3 regions of the Acidaminococcus sp. genome follow, and region 1 is predicted to be linked to each of the others. Evidence: riboswitches for the same ligand, from Rfam matches in the RefSeq annotation. Region 1 holds a riboswitch; each other region holds the start of a gene.
What was found. A riboswitch is a leader RNA that binds a small molecule or an ion and turns the genes downstream of it on or off. The one in region 1 is predicted to bind S-adenosylmethionine.

Region 1 (6,294 bases):
TGTGGGGCAGAGTCCAGGAACTCCAGAAGGAAGAACGGGCCAAAGGCGGCGTATTGGACTGCGAAACGGAAGTAGTCTCCAGCCTGACGGCTTACGGCCCCGGCTACATCGATGAATCCATGAAAGATCTGGAACAGGTGGTGGGCCTCCAGACCGACAAGCCTCTGAAACGGGCCTTCATGCCCTACGGCGGCATCAAAATGGCGGAAGAAGCTGCGGAAACCTACGGGTACAAGGTGAACCCCAAGTTCCACAAGATCTTCACCGAATACCACAAGACCCACAACCAGGCTGTATTCGATGCCTACACCGCTGAAATGCGGAAAGCACGCCACAGCCATATCGTAACCGGTCTGCCTGATACCTACGGCCGGGGCCGGATCGTAGGGGACTACCGGAGAGTGGCTCTTTACGGCATCGACTTCCTGATCAACAAGAAAAGCGAAGACCTGGACAACTGCGGATGCGGGGTTATGACCGATGACATCATCCGGCAGCGGGAAGAACTGGCGGAACAGATCCGGGCTCTGAAACAGATGAAGGAAATGGCCAAAGTCTACGGCTATGACATTTCCGCTCCTGCCAAGAACGCCAAGGAAGCCGTCCAGTGGCTGTACTTCGGCTACCTGGCTGCAGTAAAGACCCAGAACGGGGCTGCCATGAGCGTGGGCCGCATCTCCACCTTCCTGGATATCTACATCAGCCGTGATCTGGCCGAAGGGACCCTCACCGAAGAGGCGGCCCAGGAACTGATCGACCACCTGACCCTGAAATTCCGCATGGTGAAATTCGCCCGGATCCCCTCCTACAACCAGCTGTTCTCCGGCGACCCGGTATGGGCCACCCTGGAAATGGCCGGCATCGGCATGGACGGCCGGCACATGGTCACCCGGAACGACTACCGGTTCCTCCACACCCTGGAAAACATGGGGCCTTCTCCGGAACCCAACCTGACGGTGCTGTATTCTTCCGCACTGCCGGACAACTTCAAGAAATACGCCGCCCACATTTCCATCACCACTTCTTCCATCCAGTACGAAAACGACGATGTGATGAAGCCGGTATGGGGCGATGACTACAGCATCTGCTGCTGCGTATCCGCCACCCAGACCGGGAAGGAAATGCAGTTCTTCGGGGCACGGGCCAACCTGGGCAAATGTCTGCTGTACGCCATCAACGGGGGCAAGGATGAAAAATTCCTGACCAAAGATGGCAAACACATGCAGGTAGGTCCGGAATATGCACCCATCACCTCCGACGTGCTGGACTACGGCGAAGTGATGCACAAATTCGACCTGATGATGGACTGGCTGGCCGGGCTGTACGTGAACATCCTGAACCTGATCCAGTACATGCATGACAAATACTACTATGAAGCGGCAGAAATGGCCCTCATCGACACCGATGTGCGCCGGACTTTTGCCACCGGCATCGCAGGCTTCTCCCATGTGGTGGATTCCCTGTGCGCCATCAAATACGCCAAAGTTTCCACGGTCCGGGATGAATCCGGCCTGGTGGTGGACTACAAGATCGAAGGGGACTTCCCCAAATACGGCAACGATGATCCCCGGGCGGATGAAATCGCTGTATGGCTGCTGAAGACCTTCATGACCAAGCTGCGGAAACACCACACCTACCGGAATTCCGAAGCCACCACTTCCATCCTGACCATCACTTCCAACGTGGTGTACGGCGGCGCCACCGGTGCCCTGCCTGACGGACGGAAAGCCTACACCCCGTTCGCTCCCGGTGCCAACCCGGCCTACGGCGCAGAACAGAACGGCCTCCTGGCTTCCCTGAACTCTGTGGCCAAGCTGCCGTACGAATATGCTCTGGACGGGATCTCCAACACCCAGACCATCGCTCCGGAAACCCTGGGCCACAATGAAGAAGAACAGAAAGCCACCCTGGTACGGGTGATGGACGGCTACTTCGACCAGGGAGCCCACCACCTGAACGTGAACGTGTTCGGCGTGGACAAGCTGATCGACTGCATGGAACATCCGGAAAAACCGGAATATGCCAACTTCACCATCCGGGTATCCGGCTACGCGGTGAAATTCATCGACCTGACCAGAGAACAGCAGCTGGACGTAATCGCCCGCCGCGCTCATCAGAAGATGTAATAGTAGTAAGAAGAGGGGCTGTTGCGCATGCAACAGCCCATTTGTCACTACTGGTCACTGGCCGAAGGTGAAAATTTGCCTTTGGCAAATTTTTTTAAAGAAAAACGCAGCCTACGGCTGCTAACCCACCACCCATGCTGCGCATGGATACCCCCGCCCTTGCAAAGGGCGGATAAATGGCACACAGGCTCCGCCCTGGTGCCACTACTAAAGCAATGGGCGTCAGCCCGAGCATATATCCGCCCCGGCAATACGTCCGGTGGTTATCCAGGCCGTCAAAGCAATGGGCGTCAGCCCGAGGGTATATCCGCCCCGGCAATACGTCCGGTGGTTATCCAGGCCGTCAAAGCAATGGGCATCAGCCCAAGCGTATATCCGCCCTTTTCAAGGGCGGGGGACCGTTGCGCCTGCGCAATGGTGGTGGGTTAGCAGCGTCAGCTGCGTTTCTCTTCAGCGGCATATGCCACTGGCATATGGTTACCATTGGTTGTGAGCTGGTGACTGTGACCTGGTCACCTGCAACTGTTCTTGATCAGGTTACAAAAAGTCCTTGACTTTCCTAGTGAAGTAGTGTAGAATCAGAACCATCAAAATCACATACCTTCATCGAGAGCAGCAGAGGGATTTGGCCCTATGAAGCTGCGGCAACCCCCGGAAGGGAAGGTGCCAATTCCAACAGGGATTCCCTGGCAGATGAAAAGCGAGCTCAGTCATCGAAAACACCATCTGCCCAGCAGGTGGTGTTTTTCTTTGGGTGCTTTCGGGAAGGCGAAAAGGAGAGATGTTCATGAAACTGAAGAAATGGATTGCAGCAGCCGTATCCGTCCTGGCCCTGGCCAGCCTGGTCAGCGGCTGCGGCAGCGACAAAAAGGCGGCCGCCCCGGCGGAAAAGAAGACCATCACTGTAGGGATCACCCCCGGGTATTCCGAACAGGTCATGGAAGTGGTAAAGAAGGAAGCGGAAAAACAGGGGCTGAAGGTGGAAATCAAGACATTCTCCGACTATGTGACTCCGGACCAGGCCCTGGCCCAGAAGGACATCGACCTGAACTCCTTCCAGCATGAACCCTTCCTGCTGGCCTTCAACAAAAAGAACGGCACCAAACTGGTGAGCATCGGCAAGACCTACCTGGCTCCCCTGCGGCTGTATTCCACCAAGATCAAGAACGTGGCGGACATCAAGGACGGGGACAAGATCGCCATCCCCAACGATCCTTCCAACGGAGGACGGGCCATCCTGATGCTGAGCAAACTGGGCCTCCTGAAAGTGAACCCGGATGTGAAGCCCACGGAACTGACCGTCAACGACATCACCGAAAACCCGAAACACCTGCAGATCGTGGAACTGGAAGCTGCCCAGCTGCCCCGGAGCCTGGATGACACCGCCGCTTCCATCATCAACGCCGGGTATGCCAACTCCGCCGGTCTGTCCACGGACCTGGCCATTGCCAAGGAAGACAACACCAGCCCCTATGTGAACATCATTGCCGCCCGGGAAGAAGACAAAGACAACCCCACCTACAAGAAATTCGTCCAGATCTTCCAGAGCCAGCCGGTGAAGGACTACATCCTGGAAAACTGCAAAGGCAACCTGGAACCGGCCTGGTAATTGAGAAAGAAGGGAACGGCAATGAAGCTTACGGAAGAAGAACAGAAATACGCCGCCCATCTCCAGCGGTTCATCCAGTGCGCCACCGTGTCCAACGCCAATGTGGACAAGGTGGACTGGAGCCAGTTTGAAAAACTCCATGAGGCCTTCCGGGAATTCTATCCCCACATCTATCGCCTGATGGAGCTGGATGAAGTGGGCCAGGCAGGCCTCCAGTTCCACCTGAAGGGCACTGGCAGCGCAAAGAAGCCCCTTCTGCTCATGGCCCATCAGGACGTGGTGGAAGTAGGGGACCGGGGCCAGTGGAAATTCGATCCCTTCGGAGGCGAAATCATCGACGGCTGTATCTGCGGCCGGGGCACTACCGACTGCAAGCACCAGCTGCTGGCGGAAATGGAAGCGGTGGAAGCCCTGCTGGCAGAAGGCTGGCGGCCGTCTTACGACCTGTACCTGTCTCTGGGCTACAGTGAGGAAGTGTACCTGGAAAACGATGTGGACGGAGCGGAAAAGCTCACCCGGCACCTGGAAGAGAAGGGGGTCCGGCTGGGCACCGTAGTGGACGAAGGGGGCGGCCTGTTCCCGGTGGGGGACAAGCTGGAAGCCAAGATCGGAGTGGCGGAAAAATCCCCGGTGAACTTCGAGATTTACGCCACCTCTCCCGGAGGCCATTCCAGCCGTCCCGGGAAGGGGACAGCCCTGGGGACCCTGGCCAAAGCCATTGTGGCCATCGAATCCCATCCTTTCCCGTACCGGTTCACTCCCCTGACCCTGGCCCATCTCCAGAAAAGCGCCAAACTCCAGGATGCCGGCCGCCGGGCTATCTATGAAGATCCGGAAGGCCACTGGCAGGAACTGTGCCAGTTGGCCCAGGAAGATCCGGCTCTGGATGCCCTGCTCCACACCACCATCGCCTTCACCATGGCCGAAGCCAGCAAGCAGCCCAATGTGCTGCCCAGCCGGGCGGCGGCCCAGATGAGCGTCCGGGTGCTCCAGGGGGATACGGTGGAATCCTGCGAAAATTACTTCCGCCAGTTCCTGCCGGAAGGGGTGGAAATCCGCCATGTGTCCGGCAAGGACCCGCTGCCTGCTTCCGATCCCCAGAGTTACGGGATCCAGGTGGCGGAAAAGGTGCTGAAAGGCCAGTATGGGGAAAAAGTGGACGTGGTGCCCTTCCTGATGCTGGGAGGCACCGACAGCCACTATTACAAGCGGATCGCCGACAATGTGATGCTGTTCTCCGGGTATCTCCGGGACAGCCGCTGGGGCGCCGCCCACCAGGTGAACGAAAAGATCCCCGCTGATGCCCTGAAGGCCAGTGTGGACTTTTTCAAGGAATTTTTACGGTCTTACTGATATGGAACTGACGTACCAGGTGGATCGGGACCATGCCGGATGCTGCGTCCGCCAGGCAGCCCGGGGTCCCATGCACCTTTCGGAAAAACTCTGGCGGAAAATCAAATGGAACGGCACCATTACCGTGAACGGATCCCCGGTTTCCAGTCCTTCTCACAGGCTGGAGGCCGGGGACCGGCTTGTTTTCCAATGGGAAGAAACGGCGGCGGTGATCCCGGTCCATCTGCCTCTTGCCATTTTGTACGAGGATGAGGACCTGCTGGCGGTGGACAAGCCTGCCGGCATGCTGATCCACCCCACCTGGTCCGGGGCCCGGGATACCCTGGTCCAGGCGGTGGGAGGGTATTTCCGCCAGTCGGGGCAGAAATGCGGCATCCATCCCCTGTACCGGCTGGACCGGGACACCACGGGCCTTCTGCTGGTGGCCAAATCCGCTTTTGCCAAACACGCCCTCACCCGCAGCCACCAGGAAATCTACCGGGAATACCTGGCGGTGTGTGAAGGGGATCTGGCAGAACCCCGGGGCCGGATCCATCTTCCCATCGGCCGGGTGGCAGAAGGGGTGGACCGGTGGATGGTCCGGGAAGACGGACGGCCGGCAGTGACCGATTATGAGATCCTGGCTGGCGGAGGGGACCATACGGTGCTGAAGATCCATCTCCTTACCGGAAGGACCCATCAGATCCGGGTCCATTTCGCCCACAAGGGGCACCCTCTGGTGGGGGACCCGGTGTACGGCACAAGGGACCCAAGGATTGCCCGCCAGGCCCTCCACGCCTGGACCGTCCGGTTCCGCCATCCCAGGACCGGCAAGGAAATATTCCTGGAAGCCCCGGTGCCGGAGGACATGAAGGGGCTGACAGGAAGTCAGGTTTGTACGGCTTTTCTCCCTCAAAATATGCTATAATTGATTAATAAGACCGTAAAGGAGATGGAAACAATGAGACGACAGAAAGGACAGGACATCATCGAATACGCCCTGATGCTTGCCATCATTGTGGGTTTGGGATGGATGGTCTATTCCCATGCGGCCGACGGAGGTCTGCCCAGCTCCATCAATTCCGTCTTCAACAACGCCAGCGCTCTCCTGGGGGAAGCTTCCAAGAAAAAACTCCCGGCCGCCACCACGGCGAAAGATATCATCGAACGGCTCCGGCAGGGACGGTATGAGGGGCTGGCGGATGTGCTCCAGGGGAAACCTTCCAA
Region 2 (6,294 bases), on a different contig from region 1:
GCTCACTTTTCAGGATGCCCCCCACTTCTCCTTCTTTTTCCATCAGGATCACCCGGTGGCCCCGGCGGGCAGCAGTATAGGCAGCGTACAGGCCCCCAGGGCCTCCGCCCACCACAACCACTTTCTTCTTCACCGATGCCGGCTGGACTTCTGTCCCGTCCAGCTCCCGGCCAATCAGGGGATTCACCGTGCACCGGCGGGTGCTGGTGGCCGCCCGTTCCGCCATACAGGTGAAGCACCGGAGACAGTGGACGATTTCTTCATCCCGGCCTTCCTCGATCTTCCGTGGCGTTTCCGGGTCCGCCAGCAGCTGCCGGGCCATGTACACCACATCCGCCTTCCCGGAAGCGACGATTTCCTCCATCATGGCCGGATCCGTCAGGCCGCCGATGGTGGCCACCGGTTTGGACACATGCTTTTTGATTTCCGCCGCCAGGTACACGTTCCGGCCGTGGTCCTCGAACATAGAGGGATGGGTGATCCCGAAGGTCTTCTGGTAGGTGCCGGCGGAAACATGGATCAGGTCCGCATAAGGTTCGATGGCCTGGGCAATCTTCACCCCTTCGTCCAGTCCGTAGCCTCCTTCCGCAAATTCCGCCCCGCTCATCCGGAATTCGATGGGGAAAAAGGGCCCTACCGCAGCCCGCACCGATTTCAGCACTTCCACTGCAAACCGGGTCCTGTTTTCCAGGGATCCCCCGTATTCGTCCGTCCGGTGGTTGAACAGCGGGGACAGGAACTGGTTGATCAGCCACCCGTGGCCCCCGTGGATCATCACCATTTCAAAACCCGCCCGTTTGGCCAGGCTGGCGGCATGGCCGTAGGCTGCCACAATGTCGTCGATCAGATCTTTGGTCAGAGCCCGTACCGGCACCCCGTCGGCCCGGACCCCGTCGCTGGGGCCCCACTGGTGGAGATTGTGCTGTTTGGTCTTGTCCGTCATGTAGGTGCCGGCAAACTGGCCGGAATGGGACAGTTCGATGGAAGGGATGGCTCCGTGCCGGCGGATGGCGTCGGCGGTATAGGTGGCGCAGGCCAGGGAATTCAGGATGCTTTCATCCAGATGATAGGCGTGGGAACCGTCGGTGGCCGGATGGACCATCAGTTCCGAGACGGTCACCGCCCCGGCCCCGCCTTTGGCCCGGAGTTCGTAAAAAGCCGTGGATTTGGGGCCGATGCACCCGTCGTTGGTAATATCGGTACCGCCCATGGGAGCGGAAAAGATCCGGTTCCGGAAGGTGGTGCGGCCGATGGTGATGGGGGTGGACAGATGGGGAAATTTGCGCAGCATGGTATAGTGCCTCCTAAAATATTTTCCAGTTTTTTCCGCCTTTCACCCTACCATAAAAAAGAAGCTGCCGTCCAGCAAAGAAACAGCAGTAGATATAAATAAATCATTGATAGGACTATTTCCCCTGGGGGCACACCGCCAGCAGTTCCTGAAACAGGGGTTCTTCCGCCCGGTTTTGGGGGCACACAAAGGACACCTGCCAGGGGGAGGTCTCCCGGAGGGGAATCTGCCGGAGAGGAGCCTCCACCGGATGGATGGCCGCGTCGATGCCGATGCCCCGGCCTTCCTGGCAGAACTGGTAAATCAGGCTGCTTTCCATGGTCTTCACTGCAAAATGTGGGGTAAAGCCAAAATCCCCGCACCGTTCCACCACATTGTGGTAAATGGAAAAATGCTCGTTCAGACACAAAAGAGGCTCCCCCTTCAGGTCTTCCAGGGACAGGCTGTCCCGGTCATAAAGGGGATGCCCTGGGTACACTACAGCTTCCACCGGCGCCTGGAACAGTTCCCGGCGGAATAAACCTTCCGGAGCCCGGGACCCTACACAGAATCCGCAGGACAGGGTCCCTTCCTGGAGCAGCTCAAGGATGTTTTCGTTGAAATCCTCCGCCCATTCCAGCCGGAATTCCGGGTGCCGGGCCGCTGCGCCCTGGAGTTTCTCGATGGAAATCACATGGAGCACCCCGCAGGCAAATCCCACCCGGAGCCCCTGCTGCTGGCGCTTCAGTTCCTGGATTCCCAGCTGGAGCCGGAGCAGCTGGGCGGAGAAGGAACGGCTGTGTTCATAGAAATAATCCCCCTCCCGGGTAGGCACCACCCCTTTGGGAGTACGGACAAACAGCCGGGCCTGGAGCTCCCCTTCCAGCACCCCGATGATCCGGCTCACCCCCTGGGGCGTCAAAAACAGCACTTTGGCCGCCTGGTGGATGCTGCCTTTCTCATAAACCTGCAGAAAACACCGGATAGCCCGGGTATCCATGGCAATCCCCTCCTTCGGGAGGATTGTAACACGGGAGGAAGATGGTGTCAACGGAATAGGGACAGGTGGTTGGTAGGTCTTAGTGTAAAATAGTTCTCGGTGAAATGAATAATCCCTTATAAACTTGCAAAAAGGAAGACCTTCATCCTTTATAGTATTAGTTACCACGCCACTACAGATAGGAGAGAAGGTCTTCCGTGAATTTCATTGTATCAGAATTCATTAACTTAATAAAGGGGTGTTCCAACGGGCAGCAGTCCCATGGGACAGTTGGGAACCGCACTGAACTGGTGATAAGGACGGTCCCAAAGTCCGCCCTGTGAGGGGCGGGGGACCGTGCGGAGCACGGTGGTGGGGGCATCGGCGACAGCCGATATTTTGCAGGACCGGCCGAAAACAAGGGAGTGTCTGGCAGAAGTAGAAATATGATGAACGCAGTATCCATTGCTGTCTCTCAGGTAGATAGTTTCCATACCACCGTCAAGGTATTCGGTCCTTTCAGGACCTCATGCCCCCACCACCGGGCAAGCCCGGTCCCCCGCCCCTGCAGGGCGGACTTGGCCTCCGGCTATGCTGGTACTCTTTGCGGGTATACGTCGATACCCCGGGAGCCGGGACGGGTTTGCCTTCGGCAACCCCCTACATCGTTGGGGTCAGAGATTCGTACATCTGGCGAGCCGCCGGTTGTGCGACCTCTACGGGCCCCTGCTCTTTACTCTTCACTCTTTACTCTGCACTTATGCCCCAATTCCCATTGACAAACTGTACTTTATACGGTATCATTTAATACGCACAGAATTCATCCAGAGTAACGGAGGGACTGGCCCTATGAAGTTACGGCAACCATCAGCGGCTTTGGCCGGCTGAACGGTGCTAAGTCCATCAGGCGTGGCCTGAAAGATGAAGATGAGTGAGCCAATCTGATTCCTCTTCATTGCTGATGAAGAGGAATTTTTATTTTTTACGGAGGTGAACCCCCTTGATAGAACTCCAGCACATTGACAAAGTCTATCATACGGCTTCAGGGGACCTGCATGCCCTGAAGGATATCAATCTGACCATCAACGAAGGCGAGATCTTCGGCATCATCGGCCTGTCCGGGGCTGGCAAAAGCACCCTGGTCCGGTGCATCAACATGCTGGAAAAGCCCACCAGCGGCAAAGTCATGGTGGACGGCCAGGAAATGACCGCCCTGGGCGAGGAACAGCTGCGGAAGGCCCGGCAGAACATCGGCATGATCTTCCAGCATTTCAACCTGCTGTCCAGCCGTACCGTATTCGGCAACATCGCCTTCCCTCTGGAAATCCAGGGCATGGACAAAGCCGCCATCCAAAAGAAGGTGGAACCCCTGCTGGACCTGGTGGGCCTGAAGGACCGGGCGGACCACTACCCCAGCCAGCTGTCCGGGGGCCAGAAACAGCGGGTGGGCATCGCCCGTGCCCTGGCCAGCGACCCCAAGGTGCTCCTTTGCGATGAAGCCACCTCCGCCCTGGATCCCCAGACCACCGAAAGCATCCTGAACCTGCTTCGGGACATCAACAAACGGCTCCACATCACCATTGTCATGATCACCCACCAGATGAACGTGGTAAAGGAAATCTGCGACCAGGTGGCCGTGATCGAAAACGGGGAAATCATCGAACAGGGGTCCATGGTGGACATTTTCACCAATCCCCAGAAAGCCACCACCAAAGAATTCGTGGCCAGCATCCAGCACAACGACCTGCCTGATTTCGTCAAGAAACTGGACATCCACAAGGACTACAAAGCCGGGGACAAGGCCCTGGTGAGCCTGAGCTTCATCGGGGACAGCGCCGGCGAACCCATTGTATCCGTGCTGATCAAGGAATACGACACCAATGTGAACATCCTGACGGCCAACATTGAAACCCTGCAGGATACCCCCTTCGGGACCCTGCTCATTGAAGTGGAAGGGGACGAGGACCATTTGAAAAAAGCCCTGGATTACCTCCACGAAAGAAAAGTGAAAGACGAGGTGATCGGTTATGTCTCCTAATATGATCCATCTGCTGATCAAAGCCCTGGGCGAAACCCTCTACATGGTAGCCCTGTCCGCCGCCATTGCTTCTCTGTTCGGGATTCCCCTGGGGGTCATCCTGACCATTACCGGCAAAGGCCACATCAAAGAAAATGCGGCTCTCCACAAGACCCTGGGCTCCATTGTGAACGCTCTCCGGTCCGTGCCCTTCATCATCCTGATGGTGGCCATCATTCCTCTCACCCGGATCATCGTGGGGTCTTCCATCGGCACCACTGCTGCCATTGTGCCTCTGACCATTTCCTGCACTCCGTTCATTTCCCGGATCATTGAATCCTCTCTGCTGGAAGTGGATCCCGGGGTCATCGAAGCGGCCCAAAGCATGGGGGCTTCCCCTCTCCAGATCATCTGGAAGGTGCTGCTGCCGGAAGCCATGCATTCCATTGTGCTGGGCATCACCCTGGCGGTGATCAGCCTGATCGGTTCCAGCGCCATGGCCGGTGCCCTGGGGGGCGGCGGTCTGGGTGACCTGGCCATCCGCTACGGGTACCAGCGGTTCCAGGCGGATACCATGGTGGCCACGGTCATCGTCCTGATTGCCCTGGTCCAGTTGGTCCAGACCATAGGGAACAAGATTTCGGCGAAGCTGAACAAGACGAAGATCAAATAAAAAAATCCCACCCCTCGAGGGTGGGATTTTTTTTGCCCGGGACTCACGGCTCGCGGCCTGCGGCCTGCAATCCTACTTTCAGCCCCAGCCGCTCTGCCTCTCCTGCTTTCAGTTCCAGTACGGAACTGGCTTTCAAACAGGCGGAAAGGCCCAGCCACGGATGAAGGTTCCGGACGATTTTCACGATTTCCATATTTTTGTTGAAATACACTGCATCGATGGCAAATCTCATAAAGCACATATGGATGCTGTTGGTGGGGTTCAGCCACAGGCCGGCGGCCGGAGGCAGGGGCTTCCGCAGCATCAGCCCCCGGAACCGCCCCCACCAGGTGTCGGCGATTTCCACATCAATTTGTATTTGGGAACGGTCCCCAAAGGACCAGATTTCATGGTTGGACAATTTGGATTCTCCCTGTTATACAAAAATTCATTGGGGAACCCGCCTGCCGCGGGTTTCTTCCTTCGGCCAGTGACCAGTGACAATTGACCAGTGACAGAAACTGCCGGCCACACCAGGCCGGCAGTTTTTCATTTCATCCCCTGCATCAGAGAAATCAGCGACGGCAAGAGGACCACTACGAATATGGCGGGGAAAATACAGAACACCAGGGGGAAGATCATCTTCACCGGTGCCTTCATGGCCTGGGTCCTGGCCCTTTGTCTCCGCAGGTCCCGCATGTTGTCCGCCTGGATCACCAGGGTATCGGACATGGAAGCTCCCAGCCGTTCCGACTGGACCACGGACATGACGAACAGGTACACATCCTGCACATCACACCGCCTGGCCATCAGCTGCATGGACCGGCGGCGGGTCATGCCCATCCGCACATCCCGGAGCATCCGGCGGAATTCATCGATCAAAGGGCCTTCCATCCGTTCCACCACTTTCCGCATGGCCCCGTCCAGCGACAGACCGGCCTGGACGGAAATGGACAGCAGATCCAGCACATCCGGCAGCTGCCGGATGATCTTCGTCTGCCGGTTCCGGATGATATGGTTCAGCACCCCGAAAGGCAGCATGGCCCCGAACAGCAGACATCCCCAGATCAATACGAGTCCCCCGAAGGTGCTCATGGGATGGCCGGTGGTGTACCGGAACCCCTGGAACCCCCAGAAAATCATGGAAACGAACCAGATGCCCACCAGGGTCCGGGACTTCCAGATCCCCTGTTTCCCGGCCAGGATGATCCGCTGTTCCATCATCTGGGGCAGGGCTGAAGGAGCGAATTTGGAGAAAAAGTCCATGGCCTGGGCCAGCAGCCGGCCAATGGTCCGCTGGTACAGGGGGATCTTCTTCAGGTCGTTGGGATTGTCCTCTGCTTCCTGGGGCTTCTCTTCTTCCCGGAAGGTTTCCA
Region 3 (6,294 bases), on a different contig from region 1:
ATCCGGACGGATTTTTTCCATCTCTGCCTGGAATTCCGGAGTCTTCACCCGTTCCGGCTGGAGCACCGGCAGATCCCGGGTCAGGGCATATTCCTTCACGGCGCTCATCATCACCTTGTGGCCCCGTCCTTTGGGACGGTCCGGCTGGGTGACCACCGCTGCGATTTCATACTGTCCGGATTCCACCAGGGCCTTCAGGCTGGCCGCGGCAAATTCCGGGGTTCCCATAAATACGATCTTCATTCTTGACCTTCCCTCGGTTTGGCAGAAAGGCTGATAGCCTTGTCAATGAACAGGACCCCTTCCAGATGGTCACATTCGTGCTGGAGGGCACGAGCCAGGAGCCCGTCGGCGGTAAGCCGGTAATGGTCCCCTTTCCGGTCCTGGAAATGGACGGTGATCTGGGCGGCCCGCTTCACTTCCCCTTCGTAGTCGGGGACGCTGAGGCACCCTTCTGAATCCACTGCTTCTCCCACCGGGTCCGTAAGCACCGGGTTCACGAATTCCCGGATGCCGGCCCCGTCGCCGGCGTCAATGACCACCAGCCGTTTGCTGAGGCCGATCTGGGGGGCCGCCAGTCCGCAGCCGTTGGCCGCATACATGGTCTCCGCCATATCCTTCAGCAGCCGGCCCAGTTTTTTATCGAATTTGGTAACAGGAACCGCCTTTTCCCGAAGGATGGGCGCCCCCACTTTTACAATGTCATAGATTGCCATATATCATCGACTCCTATCGCAATTTTTACTTTCTATTATACCATAGGAGATAAAAAAAGGGGGGTGTGAAAAAATTCACACCCCCGGTCGCGGGCCGCGGCCCTACACCACACTCATGGGATCCACGTCGAAATACACATTGGCCATATTCCTGTATTCGGACTGGCGGAGCCAATCTTTTACCGGCTTCATCCGGGGGCTTTTCAGCAGCACGTTGATCCGGTAGATCTGGTTCACTTTGGCCACGATAGCCGGGAAGGGACCCAGGATCTCCAGGGGATGGCCGGTTTCCAGCTGCCAGGCTTCCAGGGCATTCACCAGTTTCTGGGCTGTGGCCAGGGCCTCCTCTTCCCTTTTGTGATGGACGGTGACCTTCAGCATCCGGGTAAAGGGCGGATACCCCAATTCCTTCCGCTGGGCCAGCTCCCTTTCGGCAAACCCTTCATAGTCCTGCCGGGCGGCCATCTGGAGAATGGGATTTTCCGCATCATAGGCCTGGAAGATCACCTGCCCCGGCTTCTCTCCCCGTCCTGCCCGGCCGGCGGCCTGGGTCAGCAGGGCAAAGCAGCGCTCTCCGCTGCGGAAATCCGGCAGGTTCAGCTGGGAATCCGCACTCAGGACTCCCACCAGGGTCACATTGGGGATATCATGGCCCTTGGCCACCATCTGAGTCCCCAGGAGCACATTGTAATCCCCCCGGCGGAAGGCCTGGAGGATCTGCTCATGGGCAAACTTCCCGCTGGTGGAATCCTGGTCCATGCGCAGGGGCCGGACTCCCGGGCACAGGTCCCGGATTTCCCGTTCCGCCTTTTCCGTGCCGGTGCCGAAGAACCGGATCCGGGGACTGCCGCAGTAGGGACATTTGGTGGGCACCGGTTCCGTATGGCCGCAGTAATGGCATTCCATCAGCTGCTCCCGGGCATGGTACACCAGGGACACCGCACAGTTGGGACAGCTGAGGGATTCTCCGCAGTCCCGGCACAGCACAAAGGTGGAAAACCCCCGGCGGTTCAGCAGTACAATGGCCTGCTCCCCGTTCTTCACCACGTCTTCCAGCTTCCTCCGCAGGGCTTCTGACAGCACCGTCCGGTTCCCCTGGCGGAGTTCCTCCCGCATGTCCACAATGGACACCTGGGGCAGGTGACTGCCGGTCTTGGCCCGGTGGGTAAGCCGGAGACGGGTGTAGACCCCCTGTTCCGCCAGATAATAAGACTCCAGGTCCGGGGTGGCGGACCCCAGCACCACCGGCACCTTCCGGTAATGGGCCCGGTACTGGGCCACCAGCCGGGCATGGTAGCTGGGCCGTTCCTCCTGCTTGTAGGTCCCTTCATGCTCTTCATCCATCAGGATCAGTCCCAGGTCTGCAAAGGGACAGAACACCGCCGACCGGACCCCGATCAGCACCCGGGCCTGGCCGGACCGCATCCGGCTCCACACGTCTCCCCGCTCGCTGGGGGAAAGCCGGCTGTGGGCCACCGCCACCCCGGCGCCGAACCAGGCCTTGAACCGTTTCACGATCTGTCCGGTAAGGGCGATTTCCGGCACCAGCACCATTACCTGCTGGCCTGCCCGGAGGGCCCTGTCGGTGAGCCGGAGATAGACTTCCGTCTTGCCGCTGCCGGTGATCCCCTGGAGCAGAAAGGTCCGGGGATCCCGGTTTTCCCGGGCCCGGTCCACTGCCTGGATGGCCGCCTGTTGTTCTTCCGTCAGTTCCAGGGTTTCCTTCCGGGCTTCCAGCCCCTGGTAGCTGTCCCGGAGGACCCGCCGCCGGCCTTCCAGCAGCCAGCCTTTCTGGACCAGGTTCCGGAGCACCGCGGAGGAGATGCCTTTTCCTTCCAGCTCCCCGGCGCTGGCGGTGTTCCCGGACAGCAAAAAGTCCAGGGCAGCCAGCTGGCTTTTGCCCCGGACCTCTCCGTTTTCCCGTGCGGCCAGCCCTTCCGGTGTTGCTGTAAAGGTCCGCTCTGTTTTTTCCCGCAGTTTGTATTTCACATCGTAGGAAAGGACCACCGCCTTTTGGGCAATCAGTCCCTTCAGGGCCGTCTCTCCTCCCGGGAGATTCCGGATGGCCCGCCGGGACTGGGGACCCTTCAGGGTCAGGAAATCGTACAGTTCCTGTTCCTCAGGGGTAAGCCCGGCCACTTCAGGCACTGGGACGTATTTCCCCACTGCCGCCAGGCTTTTCCGGCCCGGGATGAACAGCCGCAGGGCCTCCGCCAGGGTGCACAGGTAGTACTGGGACAGCCAGTAGGCGGTGGCCAGCATTTCACTGTCGAACCAGGGTTCCGTCCCCACCACATCGGCAATGTCCTTCAGTTCCCGGGACAGATCCGGGCTCCGGTCCTCTTCCACAATGAAACCTTCCAGCAGCTGCTGGCCGAAAGGCACCACCACCCGCCAGCCCTGGCCCAGGAAATCCAGGGCCTGGGGCACATGGTAGGTGAACTGCCGAAAAATGTTTTTGGCAGGCAGATTGATGGCAACCTTTGCGTATTCCATCTTATTCCAGTGCTTTTTTCAGCACATCCACTTTATCCAGCCGTTCCCAGGGCAGATCCACATCCGTCCGGCCGAAATGGCCATAGGCAGCAGTCTGGCGGTAAATGGGCCGGCGCAGATCCAGGCTCCGGATAATACCCGCCGGAGTCAGGGAGAAGTTCTTTTCAATCAGTTCCACGATCTTTTCTTCCGGAATGGCAGCGGTGCCAAAGGTGTTCACGCTGATGGACACCGGACGGGCCACCCCGATGGCATAGGCCAGCTGGATTTCGCATTTCCTGGCCAGGCCGGCAGCCACCACGTTCTTGGCCACATACCGGGCCGCATAGGCAGCACTCCGGTCCACTTTTGTGGGATCCTTCCCGGAGAAGGCACCGCCTCCGTGACGAGCCATGCCCCCGTAGGTATCCACGATGATTTTCCGCCCGGTGAGGCCGGAATCCCCCTGGGGCCCGCCGATGACGAACCGGCCGGTGGGGTTGATGTGGTAAATGGTCTTTTCATCCAGCAGATCCGCCGGCACCACCGGCCGGATCACCTGTTCCAGGATGTCCTTCCGCAGCTGTTCCATGGTGATTTCCGGGCTGTGCTGGGCAGAAACCACAATGGTGTCCACCCGTACCGGTTTGTCGTCATCATATTCCACGGAGACCTGGGTCTTCCCATCAGGACGGAGATAAGGCAGGGTGCCGTCCTTCCGGACCTGGGCCAGCCGGCGGGACAGCTTGTGGGCCAGGGAAATGGGCAGGGGCATGTATTCAGGCGTTTCATCGGTGGCATAGCCGAACATCATCCCCTGATCCCCGGCGCCGATTTTTTCTTCTTCTCCCTGGGCGCCCTGTTTGGATTCATCGGATTCATCCACCCCCTGGGCAATGTCCGGGGACTGTTCATCGATGGAGATCAGCACCCCGCAGGTGGCTCCGTCAAAACCATATTTGGCCCGGTCGTAGCCAATGTCGATCACCGTCTGCCGGGCAATCTTGGCAATGTCCACATAGCAGCTGGTGGAAATTTCCCCCACAATATGGATCTGGCCGGTGGCCACCAGGGTTTCGCAGGCAACCCGGGCATCCGGGTCCTGTTCCAGGATGGCATCCAGCACCGCATCAGAGATCTGATCGGCGATTTTGTCAGGATGGCCTTCCGTGACAGATTCAGACGTAAATACTTTCTTCATTATTTCCTCCTTACACAAAAAAAAATACTCCCAAAATGAGAGTACCTATGGGACTCTCATCTTACAATCGACAAACCGCATTGCAGGAATTAGCACCGTTGGCCCAGGGCCATGGTTGCTGTGGCTTCACAGGGCCATTCCCTCCGCCACTCTTGATGAGCTGTATTCGATTTTGCTTTGTAATTATAACAGATACAGTAGGAAAATACAAGACGGGTCCTCAGTAATGGACCACGTCCTGCTCTTTCCGGATCCGGTCCAGGATGGGCCGGGCTTCCTGGCTCTGGAGGAAGTCCCAGGTGGTGGGAGGCACCTGCTCCCGTACCAGCGCCCAGTTTCCTTCCTGGATGGCCTTCCGTACTGTGGAGGCACTGACCACCTGGCCCTGTTCTTCCCGACGGGGCACCACCACGCACTGGATCCCCGCTTCCGGCAGCCGCTTTTCCATCACCTGGTTGTACAGGCCGGTGACCACACTGGTGGGCTCTTCCCCCACATACCGGGCGGTAATCCCCAGTTTCCGGGCGATCTTCACGAAAATGGCCAGATCCAGGTTGGCATGGCTGGCGATCACCGCTTCCGCATCCTTCTGGAAATAGCTGGGGAAGGTGGCCTGGCTGATGATGTAGGGACCGCTGTCATGGTACCGGAGATTGGCCAGGTGCCGTGTCCCTTCCTGGATCAGCTTCTTCCGGACGGCATAGGGGAACAGGCTGGCGTCCTCGCTGACCATGAACAGGTGGACCAGGTCGTTTTCTGCCGCCGCTTTTTCCACCAGGTACTGATGCCCCAGGGTAAAGGGGTTGGCGTTCATGACAATAGCCGCCACTTTGGGAGCTTCCACCCGGCTCCGGGCCAGCTGGTCCAGATAGCTGGAGAAACCTTCCTTCCGGTTTTCCATAAAGACGATCTGGTCTTCGATCCGGGCGATTTCATAAAAACCCAGGTCCCCGAAAAATTTGGCGGAACTGCATTTGGTATACAGGAAAAGGTGGAGATTTCCCCGTTCATACTGGTACTGGACCAAATGGGACACAATCTCGTTCATCAGCCCTTCCCCCTGGTGGTGATGGTCCACCGCCATGCACCGGAGGGTGTTGCCGAAACAGCTTCCGGTGGCAATGGCCCGGTAATCATTGTCGAACATCACACAGGTATAGTCCAGGTTGGCATCCCGGCGGATTCCCTCCTGCTCCAGCAGGGCATCCACCTGGGCATTGGTCCGTTTATCGGAAGGATATACTTGAGAAATAAAATAATCAGACATCACGGTCTCCTTCTGGTTTCAAAGTGAATCCATTATACCACAAAAAAGGGAAAGGAAGGGTTGGTCCGCCAACTCCCTTTCCCTTTTCTTCCCGGTCAGAAACCCAGCTGATCGTTGATCAGGATCACATGTACCCGTTCCGGATGCCGGGCATACCGGGTGATCAGGATCTGGCAGCAGCGGGTTTCCGGCGCCTTGCAGTGGGAACAGAACCCGGTGGTCTTACAAGGTGTCTGGATGTCGAATTTCTGGGCACAGACCGCAGCCGCCGTGTTTTCCGCCCGGTCCAGGGCTGTTTCCAGGCTGGAACACACCTTGTTCAGGCTCACCAGGAACAATACATGGTGGGGCCCGTAGGAAATGGCGGAGACCCGGTTGCCATTGCCGTCGATGTTCACCAGGATCCCGTCCCGGGTCATGGCGTTGCAGCTGGCCAGATACCAGTCCGCATCATAGGCCTTCAGATGGGCCGGCCGCCGGGTGGGATATTCGTCCCGGTCGATGAAGGTCCAGTTGCCTTCCTTCAGTTTCTCCACCAGACCGCTTTCCCGTACGGTGGTGCTGCCGCCCATGTTCACCACACTGCCTTCCGGGATCAGTTCCAGGGCCTTCTGCACCGCCTCTTCCACCGTTGC

Region 2: it holds a riboswitch for S-adenosylmethionine, as region 1 does, so the genes downstream of both, ACZOF8_RS09875 (methionine ABC transporter ATP-binding protein) here and ACZOF8_RS06990 (MetQ/NlpA family ABC transporter substrate-binding protein) in region 1, are expected to answer to the same signal.
Region 3: it holds a riboswitch for S-adenosylmethionine, as region 1 does, so the genes downstream of both, metK (methionine adenosyltransferase) here and ACZOF8_RS06990 (MetQ/NlpA family ABC transporter substrate-binding protein) in region 1, are expected to answer to the same signal.

The regions. Positions count from the first base shown of each region.
Region 1 is NZ_DBMBXK010000008.1:85,988-92,281, reverse strand. It holds gene pflB (formate C-acetyltransferase) at 1-2,126, shown strand, start outside; SAM riboswitch class I at 2,727-2,826, shown strand; gene ACZOF8_RS06990 (MetQ/NlpA family ABC transporter substrate-binding protein) at 2,914-3,735, shown strand; gene ACZOF8_RS06985 (M20/M25/M40 family metallo-hydrolase) at 3,757-5,088, shown strand; gene ACZOF8_RS06980 (RluA family pseudouridine synthase) at 5,090-5,995, shown strand; gene ACZOF8_RS06975 (Flp family type IVb pilin) at 6,029-6,294, shown strand, end outside.
Region 2 is NZ_DBMBXK010000019.1:1,071-7,364, forward strand. It holds gene ACZOF8_RS09865 (oxidoreductase) at 1-1,291, opposite strand, end outside; gene ACZOF8_RS09870 (LysR family transcriptional regulator) at 1,407-2,270, opposite strand; SAM riboswitch class I at 3,067-3,177, shown strand; gene ACZOF8_RS09875 (methionine ABC transporter ATP-binding protein) at 3,250-4,287, shown strand; gene ACZOF8_RS09880 (methionine ABC transporter permease) at 4,277-4,939, shown strand; gene ACZOF8_RS09885 (DUF192 domain-containing protein) at 4,983-5,339, opposite strand; gene ACZOF8_RS09890 (type II secretion system F family protein) at 5,468-6,294, opposite strand, start outside.
Region 3 is NZ_DBMBXK010000003.1:15,616-21,909, forward strand. It holds gene fmt (methionyl-tRNA formyltransferase) at 1-243, opposite strand, end outside; gene def (peptide deformylase) at 240-716, opposite strand; gene priA (primosomal protein N') at 819-3,212, opposite strand; gene metK (methionine adenosyltransferase) at 3,214-4,392, opposite strand; SAM riboswitch class I at 4,446-4,554, opposite strand; gene citC ([citrate (pro-3S)-lyase] ligase) at 4,613-5,662, opposite strand; gene ACZOF8_RS02335 (lactate utilization protein) at 5,755-6,294, opposite strand, start outside.